DNA from 3 places in the Arthrobacter sp. R3-55 genome. Region 1 is predicted to be linked to each of the others. Evidence: riboswitches for the same ligand, from Rfam matches in the RefSeq annotation. Region 1 holds a riboswitch; each other region holds the start of a gene.

Region 1 (7,821 bases):
CCTCAACGCGCCATCCAACAGGCCGACTTTGACGGTGGTGACCAATGCCATCAATATCGCCTCGCAGCTGGCGGTCCGGCCCAATATCAAGATCATGGTCACCGGCGGCATCCTCAACCCGCGTTCCTACGAGCTCGTGGGTCCCTACACGGACGTCATCATGCAAAAAGTGGCCTTGGACATTGCGTTCATCGGCGTCAACGGCGTGGACCCGGACCTCGGCCCAACCATTACCGACGAAGGTGAAGCCATGGTCAACACCGTGATGGCACGCCGCGCCACGGAGTCCTACGTCGTGGCAGACTCCTCCAAGGTGGGCCGCCGCTCCTTCGCCGCAATGGCGGGCTACGACTTCAGGCACCTCATCACCGATTCCGGGATCAGCGCGGAGGACAAGGCTGCCTTCGAGGCCAAGGGCACGGAAGTCATCGTCGCATCACCCAGCTAGCTGTACTGCCCAGGGAGTCCTAGAACCGCATCCTGGGCGCGTGCAGCACCGAATCGTCAACATCCCTGGGCACCCACTGGCTGAACGGTGAGTCCAGGCTGTACTGGCCGTCGTCGTTCTTGATCAGCGTGCGCACCTCGGCGTTGTCCGGGTTGTTGAGGGATTCGAAGTACTCAACCGTCCAATGGAACCAGCGCATGCAGAACAGGCGCATGGTCAGTCCGTGGGTCACCAAGAGGGTGTTGGGCGCATACGTAGGCTTTTGCCAGTGACGGTAGAGGGTCTCCATGAACGAGGACACGCGATCGTAGACATCAGAGCCTGACTCACCCTCACGGAACCGGTAGAAGAAGTGGCCGTAGAGGTTGCGGAGCTCCTTTTGATCCTCGATTTCCCCGGCGATCTGGAAGTTGGCCCAGTCCTGCTCACGAAGCCGGGGCTCCTCAATGACCCGCTCTATCAACGGACCAAGGTTCAACGCCTCCAGGGTCTGGTACGCCCTCAAATAGGGTGAAACGTAAACGCAGACCTGCTGCCCGTCCAGCTTCCGGCGAAGGTCCTCGCCGGCAACGCGGGCCTGCTCTACGCCGAGTTCCGTCAGGGGGATCCGGTAGTCCGGCACACGGTTGTAGATGGACGTGTCGGCGTTCGCGGCGGACTGGCCGTGCCGGATCATGAAAATTCTCGCTGGGGCACCCATCCCACCAAGCATAGGGTGGGTACATGTTCCTTGCTTCCCGCCGACGCCTGCGCGCCGAAGTACTTATTGTGCTGGGTCTGTCCCTGGGCCAGTCGGCCGTCTACTCCGTGGTGCAACTTTTGGACAAGATGACGCGGGCTCCCTTGGCCGACGCCACGTCAACCCTGAACCGGTCCCAAAACACCCGCGAATACTTTGACCTCACCTACCAGTTGCTGGACATCGTCTTTGCACTGGTACCCGTGGCCCTGGTGTTCTACTTCCTGTCCACTCATCTCCAGGGAAACCGCGACGTCGACACCGGCTCGGCATTCGCGCGACTCGGCTTCAATTTTGCCCGGCCAAGCCAGGACCTGCTGCACGGTGTGGGTCTGGCTGCCCTGATCGGCATTCCATCGTTGGGCCTTTATGCTGCCGGCCGGGCCCTGGGCATCACCACGGCGATCATCCCCAGCGGCCTGGACGCGTATTGGTGGACTGTGCCCGTGCTGATTCTCTCGGCCGTGCGGCACGCGATTGTTGAAGAAGTGATCGTGGTGGGATACCTCATGGACCGGTTCGGCAAGTTCGGCTGGAGCATGCCGGTGGCCATTGTGGTCAGCGCCGTCCTGCGGGGGAGTTACCACCTGTACCAGGGCTTCGGGCCGTTCATCGGCAACGTGGTCATGGGTTTGGTGTTCGCATGGATCTACACCAAGACCAAACGGGTCATGCCCTTGGTGATTGCCCACGCATTGCTGGACATTGTGGCGTTTGTCGGCTTCAGTTTGTTCGGCAAGGCGATAGGCCTCGGATAGGGCGGTTAAAAGTATCCGGCCGCCATCGGTGGGTGACGTCATTGGCACCCGCTGATGGCGGCCGAAGTTTTTCCGGGCAGGGTTGACCGGCCGGGACGCGCCCGGAGGGGTGGGGCGTTAGATGGTGACGGCTCCGGAGGCGGTTTCGAAAGTTACTGACATGATTCCCGGGGTGCCGTGCGGCGCCATCCACTGGACGGCAACGTCCTCGAGCGGCTTTTCCACCGGTTCTCCGAGCCATTCGGTGACGCGTTCCGCCGAGCCCGCAATAGTCAGGCTGGACATCTTGACGTCGCTTTCGTAGATCCTTGACGGGTGCAGTGAGGGGTCGCCCTCCCACTTGAGCAAGTACGGGACCTGGGGATCTGCGATCAAGCCCAGAATGCCGATCTGCTGCCACACCAGTTCGCGGCCGTCGGGGAACTTGCGGTTGCCCGGAACAGCGGAGCGGCCAAGGCGGTCCTCGAACGGTGCCAGGTCATCAACAGCGACGCACCAGCCCATCCAGCCACCGCCGGCAGCCGAGCGGGCTCGTACTGCCTGGCCAAAAGGTGCTTTGTCGGAAGCGGGGTGGTCCAGGACCTCCACCACTTCCAGGTACTTGTTATCCGCAAGGGGAATGATCATGTTCCGGGTGCCGAAGCGCGGGTGCACTCCGCCCCGGACAGCGTCCACTCCCAGTGCCGCGGAAATTCGTTCGGTAGTGGCCAAAAGGCCATCTCGTTCACAGGCGTAAGAGACGTGATCCATGCGCATGGCTTCATCTTGGCACTTTGTGATCGGGGTCTCAGCTAAGTCAAGCCTAACTAAGGTGGGATGTGTATAACCGGTGCCAACTGACGTCATGCAGGGACGCTGAAAGTCCGAAAGATTCCATCGGCGTCACAAAGCTGTCTTCGGCTCCGGACACTTCCTAGACTGGCCCCAGCTCACATGCAGCACGTTTCCACAGAACCAATGCGCCACGAACAGGAGAACTCCATGTCCCAAGGATGGTCTTTCGAAACCCGCCAGATCCACGCAGGTCAGGAGCCTGACTCCGCTACCGGAGCGCGGGCCCTGCCGATCTACCAGACCACGTCCTTCGTGTTCCCCAGTGCCGAGAGCGCAGCCAACCGCTTTGCCCTGGCCGAACTGGCGCCGATCTACACCAGGATCGGCAACCCGACCCAGGACGCTGTGGAGCAGCGCATCGCGAGCCTGGAAGGCGGCTTGGGCGCGCTCCTGCTGAGCTCGGGCCAGGCTGCGGAGACCTTTGCCATCCTCAACATCGCGGAGGCCGGCGACCACATCGTTGCCAGCCCCAGCCTGTACGGCGGCACCTACAATCTGCTGGCGCACACCTTGAAGAAGTTCGGCATCGAGGTGACGTTCGTCCAGGACCCGGACAACCTGGACCAGTGGCGCGATGCTGTCCAGCCCAATACCAAGCTCTTCTTCGGCGAGGTTGTGTCCAACCCGCGCCAGGACGTGCTGGACATCGAGGGTGTAGCGCGCACTGCCCACGAGGCCGGCGTGCCGCTCATCGTCGACAACACGCTGTCCACGCCCTACCTCATCCGTCCCATCGAGTGGGGCGCCGACATCGTGGTGCACTCCGCCACCAAGTACCTCGGCGGGCACGGCTCTGCGATTGCCGGAGTCATTGTGGATTCCGGCAACTTCGATTTCGGCAAGGACCCGGAGCGCTACCCGGGCTTCAACACCCCGGACCCGAGCTACAACGGACTGGTCTACGCCCGGGACCTCGGCAAGGACGGAGCGCTGGGCGCCAACTTGTCCTACATTTTGAAGGCCCGCGTCCAGTTGCTTCGCGATCTTGGCTCAGCCGTGGCACCGTTCAATGCCTTCCTGATTGCCCAGGGCCTGGAGACGCTGAGCCTGCGGGTGGAGCGCCATGTCGCCAACGCCACCAAGGTGGCCGAGTGGCTCGAAAGCCACGACGACGTCGAATCGGTCGCCTATGCCGGCCTTCCTTCCAGCCCTTGGTATGACCGGGGACGGAAGTACGGTCCCCAAGGCACCGGCGCCATTGTTGCTTTCAACATCAAGGGCGGTGTCGAAGCAGGCAAGCGGTTCGTGGATGGTCTGGAATTGCACTCGCATGTTGCCAACATCGGCGACGTCCGCTCGCTGGTCATCCACCCGGCCTCCACCACGCACAGCCAGCTGACAGTGGAGCAGCAGGTCGCTGCAGGCGTGAACCCGGGCTTGGTGCGCTTGTCCGTGGGCATCGAACACGTGGATGACATCATCGCGGACCTTGAAGCCGGGTTCCGGGCCGCCAAGGGGGCCTGACGCCGCACTCCTGTGGAGGGCCGTCCGGCCGTCAATTGTTCGCCGGGCGGCATTCCAGGGTGCTGTTCGGCGAACGATGCCGCCAAAAACCGTCACACTGTTGTCACATTCTTCGCCAGAACCGCCCTGTATTTCCTAGACTCTTCGTATTAGGTCATGAGTGCCAGCACATAGCCCCGGCTTGCTGGCCGGCAACCCTCCTCCGCGGTGGGGTGCCCCGGGTGAAGACCTGGCCTGTTCGCACGCAAGGCGACGGGCAAGCGCGAGGTTAAGGTGTCAAAGGAATGACCATTACTGCTACAGCCCTTCCTAAATCCGGAGAAGAAGACGGGACCGTCAAGTACGCCGGCATCGGGCCGTTGGAACTTGAAGCCGGCGGGTTCCTTCCTGACGTCGTCCTGGCGTACGAAACCTGGGGGCAGCTCAACGCGGACGCCTCGAACGCCGTGCTCATCCAGCATGCGCTCACAGGCAGTACCCACGTAGCCCGCGGAGCCACGGATGAGGAAGGCTGGTGGGAGCAGCTGGTGGGCCCTGGCGCCACGATCGACACCGACAAGTTCTTCGTGATCTCCATCAATATTGTGGGAGGGTGCTACGGAAGCACGGGGCCTTCTTCGGAAGCACCCGACGGCCGGCCGTGGGGCTCACGTTTCCCGCTGGTCACCCTGCGCGACAGCACCGTGGCAGAGGCACGCCTTGCCGATGCACTGGGAATCGAGGCCTGGCACGCCGTCCTGGGTGGCTCCATGGGCGGTGCCCGCGCCCTTGAATGGGCTGTGACGTTCCCCGAGCGCGTCAAACGCTGCGCCGTGATTTCAGTAGGCGCCTACAGCACCGCCGAGCAGATCGCTTTCGCTCAGGCCCAAACACTGGCCATCCGCCAGGACCCAAACTTCAACAACGGCGACTACTACGCAGGCAATGCCCCTGAACACGGGCTCGCCTTGGCGCGGCGGATCGCCCACATCACGTATCGATCGGCGCTGGAATTGGATTTCCGCTTCGGTCGGGAAGCCCAGCACCAGGAGACGCCGCTGGCTGCCCAGGTGCTCGGGGAGCGTGGCCGGTACCAGGTGGAGAGCTATCTGGATCACCAAGGGACAAAGCTCGTCCGCCGCTTTGACGCCAACAGCTACATCGCCATCACCGAAGCCCTGATGTCCCACGACGTCGCCCGTGGACGGGGATCGTTGGAGGCGGCATTGTCCAGGACCACCGCCGATTTCTTCGTGGCCGCAGTGGACAGCGACAGGCTGTACTTCCCGGCGCAATCCCGGGAATTGGCGGCAGCCCTGCCCGGTGATGTTCCGGTCCACGTCATTGAGGCTCCGATCGGCCACGACGGCTTCCTCACTGAAATCGGGCAGCTCTCTCCCCAGCTGCGCGAGGCCTTCTTCGCCTAGCCTGCAGGCTGCCTTGGCATCCCGGTGGGCTAGCCGTTCATGATCTCGCCGCGCTGCTTCATGTAATCCTCCATGGCGATCTCGCCGTTGCTGAATTTCTCATCCAGCTCTGCCAGTTTGCGGGCACGGTAGCCTTGCGGCGATCCGCTGGTAGACGGGAACGGTGCGGGGGATGAAGCCCCCGACGACGACCCCTCCTGCGGTGCCGGTTCCGCCGGGCGGATGACGGACGGCTCGGACGGATGGCCCGGGTAGTTCTGCTGCGGGTAACTTTCCGCGGGGTAGGGCTGGCCGGGGTAGTTCTGCTGTGGCGGGAAGCCCGGGCCGGGCAGGTTCTGCGGCGGGTAGCCGGGCTCGCGGAAGGTTCCTTGCTGGATCCGGCGTGCGCGGGAGCGGTTGTACATGCGGATCCCGAGCGGAATCAGCCACGAGCAGACGATGATCCAGAAGATCAGATTGTTCACAGTGCAGGCCTCCTAGGTCTTATCCCAGCTTAGTCCTGCCAGCTAGCCCGGATTCTGCCGGCAAGAGCTCCCTTCCCTGCGCCGAACGGCTCAGAGAAGCCGGGCCTCCATACCCAGGAACCGGCCGTAGCGTGCCACTTCCGCGTCCAGGGCCTCCTGCTCGGAAGGGCTTGGAGGACGGTTCATCCGGACGTCCAGCTGGCAGGTTCCGCCGGAAAAGCCATGGCGCCACCATCCGGCCAACCTGCCGTTCATCAGGACCACATGCATGGGCCCGTTGTCCTCGGGGAAGTATGGCGCTGTCCCGCCCAGGTAATGCCGGGACTGGGAATAGCCCATGACGTATTCGTCATAGCACTGGAGGAGGTCAATCCGGGGGAGTCCTGCGTCATCCGGAGGTGTCGTGCGCCTTCCAAGGGTGAGCTCGCCGACGTCTTCCGTGGCCAGGTAAAACTCGAAACCGTCCAGGGTTACCGAAGCCAGGGCGCCGGGCGAAAGTTCCTCAGTCACGTGGAGGCCCAGTTTTACGTCCTTCATGGTCAGTCCGGACCATGCGGAGCAGTCCTTGATGGTGGCCGGTCCCCGGCTGCCGAAGTAGCGGAGCACCAAGGTTCCCAGGGCCCGCTCCCGGTCCTCCACGGTCAACGGCGCAGGAAGGAAACCCGGCACACGCTCCTCGAAGAGGGCGTACGTCTGCTTCAGCGCGCCCCCGGCGGATCGGATGGGGCTGCCGCTCACCAGGATGCGGCTGATTTCGGCGTGCATGAGGTGGTAAATGAAACCCAGGCCCTTGCTGGGAAAGCCGGACTTTCCCAAGACTTCGGCCAATTCCTCGCGGGTCTTATGGGCTCCATCTGCAACGGCTGCAGCAAGGATAAGGCCGCTTCGGCCGGCGGAGTCCTCATCGATCCCTGTTTGGCGGTACATGCCTTTGTTTCCCTGATGGAGACGGTCCGCGGAGAGCCCCATCAGCCAGCCAAGATCGTCCCGGTGCACAAAGTGCCAGGTGGGCCGGAGGATGTGGGTTCGCAGGATGGTTCCCTCGGCGACGGCCTGTTCCACGTCCGGGGAAGTGGAAGCAGGTGTCCTTTGTGCAACGGTCCACCGGGCATAGGGAAATTCTTGTGACTGGACGGCAAGGAGATTCCGGACCACTTCCCCGGGGCTTTCGGCGCAGGGAGGCCGCAGTTGCTGCCGCCGTAGCCGAATGCTGCGAATGGTCTCGGCGGTCACGCCTGGGCCGTCAGCCAGGGCCGTCACGTCAGCGCCGCGGCAGCAAGGTACCGCTTGGCCCGAAGACGGGACCCGGCGTCGGGCGCTTTGCGGTAATACCGTCACCGGAGGACTGGTGCCGGAGTCGCCGGATGACCCACGGGACAAAGTACTCGCGGGCCCAGACGAGGTCCGATGAGCGGGCCTCGCGCCATGTCCGCGGGGGAAGGGACTTAGGCATCAGCGGCTCAAGGGTGTGCTGGACGTTGAGGGAGTCCAGGACCATCATGGCGATGGTGTGGTGGCCCAGCGGCGAGAAATGGAGGCGGTCCGCATCCCACATCTGAGGATCTGCCAACTGCCGCAAGGACCACATGTCCGCAATGACGGCGTCGTGCCGTGCCGCCACTGTCCTAAGGTTCTCGTTGTAAATGGCCACCTTGCCGCGGATCCGCCCCAGCACCGAAGCTGCGGTGTCCGGACCGTTGAACAGGAC
Region 2 (7,821 bases), 1.5 Mb from region 1:
TCTTCACACTCCAAGCCTACCGTGGCCCGGTGTTGTGGACTTTGACTGCCCGCCACGTCTGCGTCACGTACGGCACGTGAACGGTATCGCCTGGCTCGTACCCGAGGTGCTCATGGAGGTACCATTCCAGGTTTCCCATGACTTTGGCCCTGGTGGCGTCGTTGGCACGGAGGTAGTAGCTGCGGGACTTGGTCAGTTCCATGATGTCTCCCGGCGTCAAGGCGTCCTCCCACCGGGTGAAGTGGCTTTCCAAGCGGGTGAATTCCGGACCGATCACTGGCCGGAAGCCTGGCTTGTGGACGTCTCCGGCATGCATGATGCGCGATAACCTGTGAACCCAGGGCACCGCGGTATCCAACTGGTTCCAGATCAAACCCAGGGTCCCCTGCGGCCGCAGGATACGAGCTATCTCGGTGCTCGCCGCGAGTGGGTCGCACCAATGCCAGGCCTGGGCGACACTGACGACGTCGAATGCTGAGTCCGTCAGTCCAGTTGCTTCGGCAGTTCCCTCCAGCGCGAGGACTTGTGGGTGGGACTTCCGCAGCTGATCAAGCATGTCCACGGAAGGATCGACGGCGGTCACGTCCAGCCCGTACTGGACGAGGCGCGCCGTGAACTTGCCGGTCCCTGCGCCCAGGTCCGCAGCTATCCGGGTCCCTTCCGGGACCAGCCATTCCACAGAGTCCAAGGGATAACCGGGGCGCACCCGATCATAGTGCTCTCCGCCGTCCTGGAAACTCTGGCCGAACTCACTGCGGAGGTCAGCGTGGAGCTTGGGCCCGCGTGGTCCGGCAGGTCCGGGGATGGCTGGCTGTCCACTTGAGGCAGCCTGAGAACGCATCGCCACCAAGGACTCCTTCCAGGGTCGGCAAAAGAGATACACTACGAATTTACCCCAGCGGCCGGAAACCGAGACCCGGTATTAGTCCACAGTGCAGGGGGCTGCGCCCGCCGTGCCCGGAGTATTGGGAGCCCACTCGGGGTAGGTGCGGTGGTCGTTGGCAGGTACCCAGCGGCCCTCATCCACTACGTAGTCCCAGCCAAGGCCGTTGCGCTTGAGGCCCTCAATGCCTGCCAGCAGCCTCGTGGCGTCCTCCAACCGGGAGCCGACGCCAAAACTTGCACGCAAGGAGCCCGAGGGGAGTCCTAGCCGCTTGAGCAGTGGGTGTGCGCAGAAGCGGCCATCCCGGAGGCCAACGCCGTGCTCGGCGGCCAGGTACGCTGCCACCAATCCGGCGTCGAATCCTTCTACGGAGAAATTGACCACACCGATGGTGTCTTCGGAGTCGGAGAAGATCCGGTGGACTGTCACGCCGTCGATGGCCTCCAAGCCGTCCACCAGGTAGGAGCGGATCGACGCCTCGTGGTTGTGCCAGGCCTCCTGGTCCAGTGCAGCGAGAACTTGAGTAGCGCGGGCGAGGGTGGCTGCGCCAAGGACGTTGGGGGAGCCGCCCTCGTGGCGGGCGGGACCGGTTGCCCAGCTGACGGAGTCCAAACGGGCTTCCCGGACGGCGCCGCCACCAGCCAGGTGTGGAATCCCGGCGTCGAGCCAGTCCGGACGGCCCACCACTACGCCGGCACCGAAAGGCGCGTAGAGCTTGTGCCCGGAGAAGACAACGTAATCCACGTCAGCTTCGGTGATGTTGATCCTACGGTGGGGTGCGAGCTGGGCTGCATCCACCACGATCCTGGCACCGAATTCGTGAGCCAATGAAGCGAGCTCGGCGATCGGCAGGATTTCACCAGTAACGTTCGAGGCACCGGTGATCGCGAGCAGGCTGACCCCGCCCTGGGCCAACTCATCGCGGAGTTTGTCGAACGTCGCGGCGAGGGTGGAGGCTGCCACGACGCTGCGGTGCGGGACTCCTTGCCAGGGGAGCAGGTTGGCGTGGTGTTCGATGTCCAGGTAAAGGACTTCACCGGAGAACCGGCCCTCGGCCTGGGGAAGGCAACCGGCCAGGAGGTTCAAGGAGTCCGTGGTGTTTCGCGTGAAAATGACGGAATCATCCGGGCGCCCACCGACGAAGTCACGCACGATGTTCCGTGAATTCTCATAGACGGAGGTGCTGATCTGTGAGGCATATCCGGCACCGCGGTGGACGCTGGCGTAGTAGGGCAGGACCTCGTTGAGATAGGCCGAGACGATGGTCAGCGCCGGAGCCGAAGCTCCATAGTCCAGATTGGCGTAGCGGACGTGGCCGCCCTGAATCAGTGGGGCCTGCAGTTCGGCACCAGTCACTGCGGCGAGGGGCCGGGCTGCTGCAGCTGCCTGTGCAGGGGTTTCTTCGACAAAAGAAGGAATGGCGTTTGAATCGAACGTGACAGTACTCATGGGACCTCATTCAAGAGGGACCCCCATGGGGGGGATCCGCGCTTGCCGCATCCGTTCCGGACCGGCCGGGTCGTCACCCGGGGCACCCCACCGCGAATGGAGGGTTGCCGGCCAGCAAACCGGGGTTTAGCGCTGGCACTCGTGACCTGTAAAAAAGGTTAGGGCACCTCCAGCGGCCACTCCAAAGTCACTGCGCTTTGTTAAGCGCTTTGTTACGTCAGGCTTGTAAAGCGGGAGTTTGGCGAATAAAAGACGGCAGCTGCCTCCAAAAGGAGGCAACCGCCGTCGAATATTCGCTAAATCGCCCTGGTCCCACGGGCCCGGAGCTGGAGGAGGCCGGAACTAAAGGAGATCGTCCAAGCCTGGGTTGAGGCGCTTGAGCACCTCTGAGTGGAGGATCGAGTTAGTGGCCAAGGCATTGCCGCCGAAGGGTCCGTCGTCGCCTTCCAGCGAAGTAAAGCGGCCACCGGCCTCCGTCACGATCGGGACCAGTGCAGCCATGTCGTACAAGTTCAACTCAGGCTCGCAAGCGATGTCCACTGCCCCTTCTGCCACCAGGCAGTAGGACCAAAAGTCGCCATAGGCCCGGGTCCGCCAAACGTCCTCGGTCAGTCCCAGGAACTCGTCCAGGTTCCCGCGTTCCTTCCACCCGGACAGGCTGGAGTAAGACAGCGAGGCATCGGCCAGATTGGTGACGTTGGAGACCTTCAAGCGGGTAGCAGCGGCAAGGGACCGCCCCATGTAGGCGCCCATGTCCTTGGCCGCCCACCAGCGTTTGCCCAAAGCGGGGGCGCTGACGACGCCTACTACAGGTTCACCCTCGTCAACCAGTGCGATCAGCGTCGCCCACACCGGTACACCCCGGACGAAGTTCTTGGTTCCATCGATGGGATCGATGATCCAACGGCGTGAGCCGTGTCCGCTGCTGCCAAATTCCTCGCCAAGAACAGCGTCCCTGGGCCGCGAGCGTGAGAGTTGGCCGCGGATGGCTTCCTCCGCAGCCTTGTCAGCGTCCGTGACGGGAGTGAGGTCGGGCTTGGTTTCGATCTTGAGGTCCAGGGCCTTGAAGCGATCCATGGTCTGGGCATCGACGGAATCAGCGAGGACATGGGCCAGGCGCAGGTCATCGTTGTAGGTGGAAACGGGATGGGTCATGGCACCAAACTATCCTGAAACATTCCCTGCAGTGGGGAGGTGAAGCCGCAGCGATCAGTTGACAGTGCCCAGTTCCTTGGCCTCTTTGGCTTCCAGCCGCGGGTCTGCGCCGAGCAGCCGGCGCAGCGAAGCCAGCCGGGCCACTCCTGAAGGTCCGGCGTGACCTTCGTTCACCCAGGGATCCAGCCCGCAGTTGATGGCAGTGGCGTCGTGCTTGCAGCCGCGTTCGCAGGCTTGAGTTCCGGGCTCAAGATCAGGGAAAGAATGCAGAATCCGATCCGGATCCACGTGGGCGAGGCCAAAGGACCTGATGCCCGGGGTGTCGATGATCCAACTGCCGGCCGGGGCGTCGGCAAGTTTCAAGGCCAAAGCGGAGGAGGACGTATGCCGTCCCCGACCCGTCACGGCGTTGACTCCGCCGGTTGCCCGCTCTGCCCCTGTCAGGGCATTGACCATGGTGGACTTGCCCACGCCCGAGTGGCCGAGCATCACGGTGACCTTGCCGCCGAGGTGGGAGCGCAACTGGGCTACGGCGTCCCTGTCCAAACGTGCCGACAGCCCGTCATCCGAGCGGGCGTCGATGCCACCTGCTTCGGAGTCCGCCGTGCGGCTGATGATCACCGGGAAGTCCAGGCTGAGGTAGTTGGCGAGGAGTTCCGCCGGATCCTTGACGTCCGCCTTGGTGATGAGCAGCAACGGCTCAATGCCGGCGTCGTAGGCTGCCACAAGGGCGCGGTCGATGAATCCGGTGCGGGGTTCAGGGTTGGCGGCGGCAACAACAATGACCAACTGATCGGCGTTGGCTACCACTACCCGTTCGATGGGGTCGGTATCGTCGGCACTGCGGCGCAGGAGGGTTCGCCGCTCTTCCACCCGCACCAGCCGTGCCAGCGTGTCCGGTGAGCCGGTGACGTCCCCCACCAGCGCCACGAAGTCCCCGGGGACTACCGGGTTTCGCCGCAGTTCGCGGGCACGTGCAGCGATGACAACACGGGCGTTCGAGAAATCCTCATCCACAATTGCCCTGTAGCGTCCTCGGTCCACGGTGATGATCCGGCCGATGACGGCGTCATCATGGCTGGGCCTGTCCTTGGTCCTCGGCCTGGAACCTTTTTTGTTGGGTCGTATCCGGACGTCGGATTCGTCCCAGGAGCGTGCGTCACGGCCCATGGTCAGTTGTTTGCCCCGTCCGTGTTGGAGATGGTTCCCACCATTCGGGCCCACATTTCAGGGAACTCAGGCATGGTCTTGGAAGTGGTGGCGATGTCTTCGACCTGGACGCCTTTGACGGCGAGGCCCAGGATGGCCCCGGCAGTGGCCATCCGGTGGTCGGCGTAGCTGTGGACCACCCCTGCACGCAGGGCGGCGGGGCGGATGATGAGGCCGTCGGCAGTCTCCTCGGCGTCGCCTCCCAGCGAGTTGATTTCATGGACAAGTGCCGCGAGCCGGTCTGTCTCATGACCCCGGAGATGGGCAATTCCGGTGAGTCGGGACGGGCTGTCAGCCAGAGCGCACAAGGCTGCCACCGTGGGTGCGAGTTCGCTGGTTTCGTCGAAGTCGGCGCCCTTGATGACGGGCCCGCCGGTTACCGAGAGTGTCCCTTCCTCCAAGGTAACCGTGGCCCCCATGGTGGCGAGGATGGTCCGCCACATATCGCCAACCTGCGTGGTGCCCGCCGGCCAATTGGTGACCCGCACTGTGCCTTGTGTTGCCAGGGCGGCGGCCAGGAAGGGCCCGGCGTTGGAAAGGTCCTGCTCAATCCTCTGGTCAAAGGCCCGGATGGGGCCGGGAGAGACCACCCAGTGATTGGGCACGGAGTCGTCCACCTGGACACCCACACTGCGGAGTACCTCCACGGTCATGGTGATGTGGTCCAGGCTGGGGACGGGCTTGCCGACGTGCTCCAGATGGAGTCCTTCGGCGAACCGCGCACCCACCAACAGCAGGGCGGATACAAACTGCGATGAAGCACTGGCATCGATCACCAGGTGGCCGCCCCGGACTTCGCCCGTACCGTCCACAGCAAAAGGAAGGGCCGACGGCGTCCTGCCGCCTTCTGCCGCCACCGGAACGCCGAGGGCGATCAACGCCTCGATGATGGTTCCCATGGGCCTGTTGCGTGCATGCGGGTCTCCGTCGAAGACCGTAGTTCCATTCCGCAGTGCAGCCAGCGGAGGAACGAACCGCATGACGGTGCCGGCCAAGCCGCAATCAATGGCCGTTTCGGCCCCTGTTGCACCGGGGTCCATCGGTGCGATGTGAAGGTCGGGGCCGTAGTCGCCGTCGCCGGGGACTTCGCTGACCGTGGCGCCCAGCTGCCGCAAGGCTTGGATCATGAGTGCGGAGTCACGGGAATGCAGGGGAGCCCGAAGCCGTGAGGGACCATCCGCCAAAGCGGCCAACACCAGGAACCGGTTGGTCAGCGACTTTGAACCAGGTACCGTCACCGTGGCGTCCACGGGCCCGCTGGCGTAGGGGGCCGGCCAGAGTGGCAGTGCGGTGGCCTCGGTTGATCCGGTGTTTTCGGCGGTGGTACCTGTCATGCTTCCTTATGCTCCAACTGCGTTGTCTACGGCCTTGCGTACTGCTTTATCTGCCCGCTTGATCTGCTTGCCCGTCACCTTTTTGGCATCCGCGGCCAGGTGTTCTGCGCGCCAGGCAATGCTGGGACGTCCGGCGGTGTCAACTGCGGCAAGCAGGACTCCGCCCGTCAGCGAAATGTTCTTCAGCAGCTGGGCCTTGCGGGCGCTGCGGCCTTCCTTGGAACTGATGTCCGCGGAGCGCCACTCGACGTAGGAGTTCAGGGCGGAGGTGATAGCCAGGACCGTTGCGGCGAAACGGGAGAGCTTTCCCAGGCCGAGCAATGCGCCGGCCCCCAGCTGGGCGCCGCCGATGACCCGCGCCAGGGTCTTCTCATCGGTCTTGAAAGGCAGTGATTCCGAGGCCCGGCGAAGGACGGGCGAAAGCTGCCTTGCGGTGTCGTCCGCGTTCCTGAGCTTGTCCAGACCTGCTACGACGAAGCTGGACGCGAGCATGGGCCGCGCGAGAAAACGGATAACAGACATGTCTTGCCTCCTGGATGGCTTGCCACACTATGTCAGTGAGTTTTGGGTTCAGCGGGTGCAGTCTGCTCTAGTCTTGCACCTTTGCGGAATATTTACCCAGCGGCGGCCGTTGTGAACTAGTGGTGCGGTGGAGACCGTGCCGCGGCAAGGTGTTGCCGCTTGGTGAACGGAGTTGATTTTTTGACTTTGGTTAAGGACCGTGTGGTTCTACCGGAGCACGGGTACGGCACGCAGCCGGATTCCCCGCAGCTGACAGTAGACTTGGCAACGATGAGCACCACGGAACCGGCCGCAGCGGCCATGCACCAGGCGGCCGGCGCGGAAGACGCAGCCGCCGCACCCGACGTCGACGTCGCTTCGGAGAGTCCCGAGCAACGGCGGGCGCGTTTCGAGCGCGACGCCATGCAGTATGTGGACCAGTTGTATTCGGCAGCCATGAGAATGGCCCGGAACCCTTCCGATGCGGAGGACCTGGTCCAGGAGGCGTACACCAAGGCATTTTCGGCTTTCCATCAATACAAGCCGGGAACCAACCTCAAAGCATGGCTGTACCGCATTCTGACCAACACCTATATCAACCTTTATCGGAAGCGGCAGCGCGAGCCGTTGCAGTCCAACTCGGACACGATCGAGGATTGGCAGCTGGCCAAGGCGGAGTCCCACACTTCCGCTGGCCTGAGGTCCGCGGAAACCGAGGCGCTGGACCACTTGCCGGACTCTGATGTCAAAAACGCCTTGCAGTCCATTCCGGAGGAATTCCGGCTGGCTGTTTATTTCGCGGACGTCGAGGGCTATGCGTATAAGCAGATATCAGAAATCATGAATACTCCCATCGGCACGGTCATGTCACGGTTGCACCGCGGCAGGAAGATGCTGCGGGACATGCTGGCGGACTACGCCACCGAACGGGGCTTCAGGGCCCAAACCGAAGATCAGGCCGCGGCCGGAAGCAACAATCAGGAGAAAGAGAAATGAGCGACTGCCAGGGATTGGGCGATTGCGACGATACGCGAATGCAGCGGATCTACGAGTACCTCGACGGCGCGTTGACCCGCGAGGACCTCGGCGAGATCAAGCAGCACTTGGATACTTGCGAGGAATGCTCAGAGCAGTATGACCTTGAATGCCTCATCCGTACCATGGTGAAGCGCTCGTGCACTGAATCAGCGCCGGAGAACCTTAAGAACTCAATTCTGGACAGGATCCACTCCATCAAGCCGGTAGAAGCCTGATCAAAACCGCTGGGCAAAAATGGGCGTGAAACGCCAA
Region 3 (7,821 bases), 490 kb from region 1:
CCACCAACTGCTGCCAGGAAGGATCCGCCAGGTCCGAGTTCACCACGTAGTGGATGGGCCTGCATGGTGAGTACGCCAGGGGAGTGCCGTCGTCTTTCACGGCAAGGAACTTGTAGGAACTGCTGGTGCGGTTCACAGGTGCGGGGGTTCCCAGGGGTGCATCGGCCTCTTCCAAGCCGGGCACAGGGTCCTGGCGTTGTCCGAACGGGACCAGCCCGGGCCGGGAGCCCTGGCTTTGGGTAGCCGATGAACCGTGCAACTGCAGGTCGCCGCTGAAGTAGGCCCCTGCGCACACCAGGCCGAGGATGCCGAGGAAGAACAAGATGGCGGCAATGCTGCTGTGCTTGACCTGTGGCGGAGGCGGCGTCGGAGGCGGTGGAGCTGGTGGCGGTGGCGTCGGAGGCGGAGGCGGAGGTGGTGGCGGCTGCGGCGGCGGAGGCGGAGGTGGTGGCGGCTGCGGCGGCACTGCGGCCTCGGGCTGGTTTGGGCTGCCCGGAGGAGCGTAAGGGCTGCCCGTAGGATTCCGGGGGCGGCGGGAAGCGGGGTCCTGCCACTGAGGCGACCCGTAAGGTTCCATGGAACCCCCTGACGTGGAGGCTGCGACGGGAGGTGGGGCGCCGCCGTCGGCCGTAGCCGCCAGCATAAGTCCAGACGGGCCGGGAGTCCATGCCCTGTGAACAGGGCGCTAAATGTCCTTGCGGCAGGGTGCTGAAGCGAGGAGATGCAGGCCGGTCAGGTCCCCGGCCGCCAGGCCGTCAGGGGCACCGATTTCCGGGTACATGAGCTGGACGGGATCATCCACATGGTCCAAACCCATGACGTGCCCCAACTCGTGCTGCATGACCGCCAGGACGTAGTCCGCGCCTTCGGGGTCGGCCAGGAGTCCGGAGACCTGCGGGGTGTCCAGCTCCAGGCTGCCCGTGATGTAGCTCTTGGGCCCGTTGTTCAGTGAGTACATGGTGCTGCCGCCGGTGCCAATAACCTTGTCCATCAGGGCCGGGGCGGCCTCGGGCGTGGTCCACGAAATCAGCAGGGGAGCCCAACGGTCACCGTACTTGGCCGGCTGATAGGGCTCCCGCCTGTCTGCCGGCAACTCGTCCGTGGTGCCATCGTTGACGAACTGGATCCCCGAAGCAGCCGAGACGTTCGCGATCGCCGTCTCCAGCAGAGCATCCGAACCCGCCGGCGCGGACGCGTTGTTCACCACGTAGTGCAGCGGCCGGCATGGCGAGTAGCCCACCGGAGAGCCGTCGTCGTTGGTGGCCAGGAACTTGTACGAATCGTTGCGGGTCTCCGGCGCCACCGGTGAGCCCAACGGGGCATCCGCTTCCTCTAATCCGGGCGGAGGGGCATCTTCCGCCCGCGCCGGTGTGGTTTGCTTCTGCCCGCCTTGCGCGGAGCCAGGGACGCTTACGCCGGGGAAGAGGGCGGTGATCCTGGGGTCTCCATGCAGGAATCCACTGACCAGGACCGCCACCACCGCGGCAATTCCGGCCATGAGTACGCCACGGAGAATGCGCCAGGCCGTTCCGGCACGGCGGTGCTTTGGCACACGCGTTTCCCGCTCTGAGTCCACGGTTCTCCATTCCTCACGCCCCTGTCACGCGGGGCAGCGCGGAGGACGAACCAACATTACGGGCTGCGGGGGGAGCCGTCCAAACTAGACAATGGTTGCTCCGAACACCAGGCCCAGCCCGTAGGTGGCGGCGGCTGCTCCCAGGCCGATTGCGAGCTGGCGCAGCCCGCGGCTCAGCGGTGATGTTCCGGACAGCAAGCCCACGACGGCGCCGGTCGCCAGGAGCGCGATGCCCACCAGAACACCGGCCACCATCAGGGCGGCGAATCCCGTCATGCCGAAGATGAAAGGCAGGATGGGAACGATGGCGCCGGAGGCGAAAAAGCAGAAACTGGACATTGCCGCGCCCCACGCCGAGCCCACAGACTCGTGCTCATCCGTGGAGGGCTTTTCCGGCTGCAAGGAGAGGCTGGGATCGCAATCGCAGCTGAACAGGCCCATGCGCTCAGCGGCACGGTGCTCGGCTGCTTCCCGTGTCATTCCGCGGGCCAAGTAGACCAGGACCAACTCGTTGTGCTCGATGTCCAACGACGGAGCAGCCGTGAGGGTGGCTTGCGTGGGCAAGGTTGCGTTGAGCAGTTCGCGCTGCGAACGGACCGAGACGTACTCGCCGGCGCCCATGGACAGGGCGCCCGCCAAAAGGCCGGCCACGCCGCTCATCAGCACCACGGGACTGGGCACACCCGTGGCGGCCATGCCCATGACCAGCGAAAGGTTGCTCACCAAACCGTCATTGGCTCCGAAGACTGCTGCACGGAAAGTACCGGAGAGCCGGTTCCGTCCACGCGTGGCCAGGCCACGGACAACTTCCTCATGGATCTGCTCGTCAGCCACCATGGCAGGGGTTGCCGCGGGTTCGGCGCCGTACGGGGAACGGCCTTCTGCGCGCTGAGCGAGGGCAAGCACAAAGACCGACCCGAAGTTGCGGGCCAGGAAGCCCAGGAACTGGCTCCGGGCCGATGCAGCCTTGGGCATTCCGGCGTGCTCGCCAAGGAGCTTGAGCCAGTGGGCTTCGTGCCGGCCCTCGGCCTCGGCCAAAGCGAGCAGGATTTGGCGCTCTTCGCCGTCGCGCCGTTGGGCAAGTTCGCGGTAAACGGCCGCCTCGGCCCGCTCATCGGCCAGATACTGCCGCCAGCGGCGGATGTCCGATGAGGAAGGCGATGCTGCACCGTCATAAGGGGTGGAAGGGTCCGGAGCGGGGCTCGACGAACCGGGGGATTCGTGGTGCTGTTGCACTTTTTCTCCTGTGCTGGGTGGGGTAGTTGCGGCCCCATTGCACGCCCCACTGTACCGCTTATCTGCAGGGATTTTTGGCTGGTATTCCTCACTGGGAATGTTCGGCGCACCGTAATTTCCGGGCCTCCTTGACCCTCGCTGGACCCGGTGCTCAGATGGAAGGACAGGGGCGGGAGGAATCCCGCGCACGTTCAACAAGGGCTTTGAGCGGCCCGCGAGACGGAGGTTGCACCATGAACACCACCGAATCACACGCCAACTACCCGGAACGGACAACCATTGAGTCCGACCCGGCTTACGACTACGCCGAGGACCAGGAAGTGGACGAGCCCTGGGTTGAGGAAGTGGACGCTCCGGAGGACGACGAACGGGTGGTCCCCATCGACGAAACCGAGGAGTTCCGGGAGGAAGACGAGGAAATCTAGGCCGAATTCTCCCTGGTTGGATTCTCCTGGGGTGGGTCTTGGTGGCTGAAGGTGAAGTGCTGCTGTATACCCGCCCGCCGGCCGACGGCGGCAACTCTGACCGTCAGGGTTCTTGACGCCTCACACCAACGCGTTGGGCGGACGGCTTGCGCCAACGCCCGGGCGATCAGCTGCGCTTGGGGATGGCTGAACTGCCTGGTGCCAGCCTCGGCAGTGATGGTCACCGTGCCCAGGAAGAGGTCGACGGCGGGAATCACCGCCACCGTGACGGCTGCCGTTGCGGGCGGGGTGCTTGCCCGTGTGGTGTTGGCTGCGGGGGTGCTGGTTGCGGGGGTGGTATCGCCTTGGTACGGCAAGGGGTTGCTCCTTGGGGAGTGCTCTTGCCCGCTCGGTTGTCTCTGGTCCGGGACGGGCCGCTTCCTCATCCGAACCACCCGTGAACATGGGGTTGGTGTGTGGCCAGTCGGAGCTTGGCACCACATCTCTTGAAGCTGGGACAACCCTACAGCATCGATGTGGCCCCCATCCGTTGCATTGCCAGGGTTAAACGCAGGCGGCGCCGCCCCGAAGAGGGGAGGCGCCGCCGTCGAACTTTGCTTGTTTCTCTGTACCTGAGTGTGCCTGCTAGGAGGCGGGCGTGGTGAGTTCTTCTTCTGCCACGCGGGTGCCGGCCACGCGGTCCGTCCATGCCTTCATGACGGCGGGATCGGTGGGCTTGCTCATCAGTGAAACCACGAGGTACACCAGGGCGGAGGCAATGAGACCGAAGTAGATGGGCTCGTTGGCGTAGATGCCGTCCAAGGGAACTTCGGCATTGATTTCCAGGATGGTCATGGTCCCGAGGGTTACCACTGAACCGGCTGCCATGGACCAAGCAGCGGCGATGCCCGTTCCGCGCTTCCACACCAGGCCGCCGATGATGGCTACCAGGAGCCCGCCCACCAGGATGTCGTAAGCGATGGTCAACGCGGCCACCACGTCCTTGGTGGAGATGGCGATGATGATTGCGACGAGCCCCAGGCCAAGGACCCACATGCGGTTGGCCTTGACGTCGTGCTCAGGGTTGTCGGAATCGGAAGTGTCTACCTTCTTGCCGAACCAGCTGGCTACGAAGGGCATGACGTCTGCGCGGGCCACTGTTGCCGCAGCGATCAGTGCGCCGGAAGCGGTGGACATCATGGCCGCGACAGCGGCAGCGAGAACCAGGCCGCCGATGCCGATGGGCAGGAGCCGGGTAGCGACCTCCGCGTAAACATCATCCTTGGCCGCGATCTCCACGCCGGAGAGGGCAACACTGGCAGCCATGCCGATCAGGGCACCGGCGAAGCCGTAGAGGATGCAGTAGATGCCTGCAGTGGCGCCACCCCAGCGGGCCACCGTGGGGGTCTTGGCGGTGAACACGCGCTGCCAGATGTCCTGGCCGATCAGGAGGCCAAGGGTGTAAACGACGAAGTAGGTGATGATCGTCTGGAGTCCGATTCCGCCGATGTCGAAGAAGCTCTCATCGACGCGGGCCCGGATGCCGTCGAGGCCGCCTGCAGCGTTCAGGGCGAAGGGGAGCATGAGGAAGAAGATGCCCACTGTCTTGATGACGAACTGGACCTGGTCGGCCAACGTGATGGACCACATGCCGCCGATGGTGGAGTAGACCAGGACGATAGCGCCGCCGATGGCGATGGCGAGCCAACGCTCCCAGCCGAAGAGGACCACGAAAATGGTGGCGTAAGCGCCGGTGGACGTGGCGCACAGCATCAGCGTGTAGGCCAGCATGACAATGCCCGAGGTCTGGGTGGCCGTGCTGCCATAGCGGAGGGTCAGCATCTGGGAGACCGTGTAGATCTTGAGCTTCTGGATGGTGCCGGCGAAGAGCAGGCTAAGCAACAACACGCCCGAGCCGATGGCCACCACCAGCCACATGCCGGAAATGCCGAACTTGTAGCCGAGGCCTACGCCGCCCACGGTGGATGCGCCACCAAGGACCACTGCGGCCATGGTGCCGGTGTAGAGGAAGGGGCCGAGGCGGCGGCCGGCCACCAGGAAGTCGCTGTTGTTCTTGGTGCGGGACTTGCCCCACCAGCCGAAGGCCAGCATGGCGAGCAGGTACACCACCACGATTGCGATATTTATAGCCGAAGATTCCATGAACGGTCCTTGGAGCTGATGCACGGAGGTTGGGGTTTTCGACGATACTCCTGCGAAGCGTCGAAGTCTCTGTGCTGACGATTGGAGATTGGGGATGTGCTGTGTGCCTCACAGGCAACACTTGTTGCCTATGAGGATATGTTGTGATGGGAGTAACAGTCAAGGGGCTTTGGTCATGCTTCCGCGTATTCTGGCGCTCTTGGCCTGTCTCCCGGCTACTATTGCTCCAATGACAGGGCCACATGACAGGCCTGAAAGGTTCGTGAATGAAGGCTCTACCCGTTGAACCGAGCAATGTTCCCGTTGCCATCGGTTCCAGAATCCGCGCAGCCCGGCAGGCGCAGCGCCTTACCATCGAGCAAGTGGCTGATGCTACCGGGCTAACCAAGGGCTTCCTCAGCCGCGTGGAGCGCGACCTGACATCGCCGTCGGTCGCTTCCTTGGTCACCCTGTGCCAGGTGTTGTCGGTCTCTGTGGGTGACTTGTTCGCCGCTCCGGAGACGCACCTGACCAAGCGCGATGACGGCCCCCGCATCTCCCTGGGTGGCCAGGGCATTGTGGAGCGGTTGCTGACGGCCCGCTCCGAGCGCCGCCTCCAGATTTTGCAGGCCACCATTGAACCGCGGGGCCGTGGGGAGAACGAGCTCTACGCAGTGGACTGCGACGTCGATGTCCTGCATGTGGTCAAGGGCAGGATCAAACTCATCCTGACCAACGAGGAATACGACCTCGAGGAAGGGGACACGCTCTCCTTCCCGGGCCGTGAACCCCACACCTGGATCAATCCCACGGACGAGACCGTCGAGGTGCTGTGGGTCCTGGTGCCGGCTGCGAGCCGGTAGGTTTTCTCCCCGCGCCGCGCTCCCTCCCGGTTACCTCCCGTTTTGGAGCCGGGGGAGTGGGCTGAACCCTGGAAACCCGGGGCTCAGTGGTGCAAGGGTGGCCACCAACTGGGCAGGAGCGTCCCGGCGCAGCGTGAGAACCGCCGGAATCTCCGCAATCACCCGCTCCGGTTCGAACCAAATCACCTCCGGCGGGTACCTGAGAACGGAATATCCGTTGATGGTGGAGGCGTTGTTCCGTGCCAAGTCGTTCCGCAATGCCCTCCTGTTGGAGTGAAACGCGAAGCCATCCACTTCAACAATGAGGAATTCTTCGAGAAGTAGGTCGACGCGCCCGATTCCAGGTATGGCTACCTGCGCCTCGAAAGCGATTCCATGTGTGCGGAGCAAGTGCTGCGCATCGACCTCAACGATTGACTCTGCACGTAGATCAAGCTCGTGCAGCGCCGTCAGTACCGGTCTGGATCTGTCCCCGCGGAGTTGCTCCTTGAGCAATGCCAGCGGCACACCGTGCAAGCGAATGGCCGAGGTGGCCATGGCTGTTGATGCCGGAGGCTCGAGGCAACACATCGCGTGCAGCACTACGTCCTCCAGGGCCGCCACTGGCAGGGTGGGATGTGGCTCGAACCGGGCCGTCCTGTGCCGGATAAACCCGCTGCCGTGCCCATGATCGCAGGCCAGATGGTGCTGGCCCGGAGTCGTTCTGAGCCAGAGCCCGAAGTGTTTAGCAGCGCTTGCGCAGGATACAAGAGCGTTGTAGCGGATGGCAGCGGCGAATTCCGGCTTGTGAGCATTGAGCATGTAAACGCCCCGCCGCGGGCGGCTGGCTCCCCGGGTTAACAAAGAAGCAACGTCTGATCGGGAGAAGCCTGCGCGGAGGAGTTGACCGGTCCGGGCTACGCCGCCCAACTCTTGAAGATACAGGTAGATGTCCATTAGCCCAGTTCACCGATGGCTGGCAGCTGCAGGAATAGTCCATCTGCCTTATGTGGGTAAGTGGCAACTGCGCTCCTCCCCGGTTGCCCACCCTTCCGTGAGTAGCCGAGGGCCGCTGACCCCGGAAATCCGGGGGCTGGCGGTGCTCGGTGGTCACAAGGTGGGTCACCAACCGGGGAGGAGCGGCGAACGGGCGGGTGTGGGCGCTCAGCCGACGTGCACCCATGGACGACGGGTGATGTCCGGCTCGGCTTCCCTCAGTACTTCACGGGTTACCGGCGCGATCTCGCCCTCACCGAAGAACAGGAACTTGCTGAGGTTGGAGATGGGGTTGCCCTCGGTCCAGCGGAAGTAGATGTGCGGCATGAAGCCGGTGACGTCCCGGATGTGGAGGAGTACTGCAGCCACGGTGTTGGGCACGTTGTTGCTGTGCACTTCCAGGATCCTGAAGCCGTGCCGCGTCTTGCCGACAACCTTCAGTTCCTGTTCGAAGTCCGAACTGTCATCCACGATCACCTCGATGAACACGGCGTCGCAATCGACGGGCAGGTGGCTTGCCTGTTGGGCGTGCTGGAGTTTCTCCCTGTAGCGGCTGGCGCTGAGGTGTTTGGGCTCATGCGCGATGATCCGGACCGGCCCCTCGGAGGCATTGGCCGTGAATTCC

Evidence for each region. A riboswitch is a leader RNA that binds a small molecule or an ion and turns the genes downstream of it on or off. The one in region 1 is predicted to bind S-adenosylmethionine.
Region 2: linked by a shared signal. The riboswitch ahead of M1D51_RS07855 (aminotransferase class V-fold PLP-dependent enzyme) and the one ahead of metX (homoserine O-acetyltransferase MetX) in region 1 are both predicted to bind S-adenosylmethionine.
Region 3: linked by a shared signal. The riboswitch ahead of M1D51_RS16730 (hypothetical protein) and the one ahead of metX (homoserine O-acetyltransferase MetX) in region 1 are both predicted to bind S-adenosylmethionine.

The regions. Positions count from the first base shown of each region.
Region 1 is NZ_CP096423.1:3,170,165-3,177,985, reverse strand. Features, by position in the region: gene M1D51_RS14730 (DeoR/GlpR family DNA-binding transcription regulator) at 1-448, shown strand, start outside; gene M1D51_RS14725 (histidine phosphatase family protein) at 468-1,148, opposite strand; gene M1D51_RS14720 (CPBP family intramembrane glutamic endopeptidase) at 1,172-1,945, shown strand; gene M1D51_RS14715 (VOC family protein) at 2,063-2,701, opposite strand; gene M1D51_RS14710 (bifunctional o-acetylhomoserine/o-acetylserine sulfhydrylase) at 2,927-4,243, shown strand; SAM riboswitch class IV at 4,396-4,512, shown strand; gene metX (homoserine O-acetyltransferase MetX) at 4,528-5,649, shown strand; gene M1D51_RS14700 (hypothetical protein) at 5,679-6,113, opposite strand; gene M1D51_RS14695 (winged helix DNA-binding domain-containing protein) at 6,204-7,346, opposite strand; gene M1D51_RS14690 (SGNH/GDSL hydrolase family protein) at 7,375-7,821, opposite strand, start outside.
Region 2 is NZ_CP096423.1:1,678,950-1,686,770, forward strand. Features, by position in the region: gene M1D51_RS07845 (metal-dependent transcriptional regulator) at 1-7, opposite strand, end outside; gene M1D51_RS07850 (class I SAM-dependent methyltransferase) at 17-841, opposite strand; gene M1D51_RS07855 (aminotransferase class V-fold PLP-dependent enzyme) at 923-2,332, opposite strand; SAM riboswitch class IV at 2,366-2,479, opposite strand; gene hisN (histidinol-phosphatase) at 2,675-3,487, opposite strand; gene rsgA (ribosome small subunit-dependent GTPase A) at 3,542-4,657, opposite strand; gene aroA (3-phosphoshikimate 1-carboxyvinyltransferase) at 4,660-6,030, opposite strand; gene M1D51_RS07875 (DoxX family membrane protein) at 6,037-6,552, opposite strand; gene M1D51_RS07880 (sigma-70 family RNA polymerase sigma factor) at 6,733-7,527, shown strand; gene rsrA (mycothiol system anti-sigma-R factor) at 7,524-7,784, shown strand.
Region 3 is NZ_CP096423.1:3,657,547-3,665,367, reverse strand. Features, by position in the region: gene M1D51_RS16750 (matrixin family metalloprotease) at 1-322, opposite strand, end outside; gene M1D51_RS16745 (matrixin family metalloprotease) at 686-1,576, opposite strand; gene M1D51_RS16740 (VIT1/CCC1 transporter family protein) at 1,661-2,812, opposite strand; gene M1D51_RS16735 (hypothetical protein) at 3,046-3,237, shown strand; gene M1D51_RS16730 (hypothetical protein) at 3,234-3,593, opposite strand; SAM riboswitch class IV at 3,609-3,728, opposite strand; gene M1D51_RS16725 (sodium:solute symporter) at 3,862-5,379, opposite strand; gene M1D51_RS16720 (helix-turn-helix domain-containing protein) at 5,646-6,221, shown strand; gene M1D51_RS16715 (DUF559 domain-containing protein) at 6,252-7,157, opposite strand; gene M1D51_RS16710 (amino acid transporter) at 7,365-7,821, opposite strand, start outside.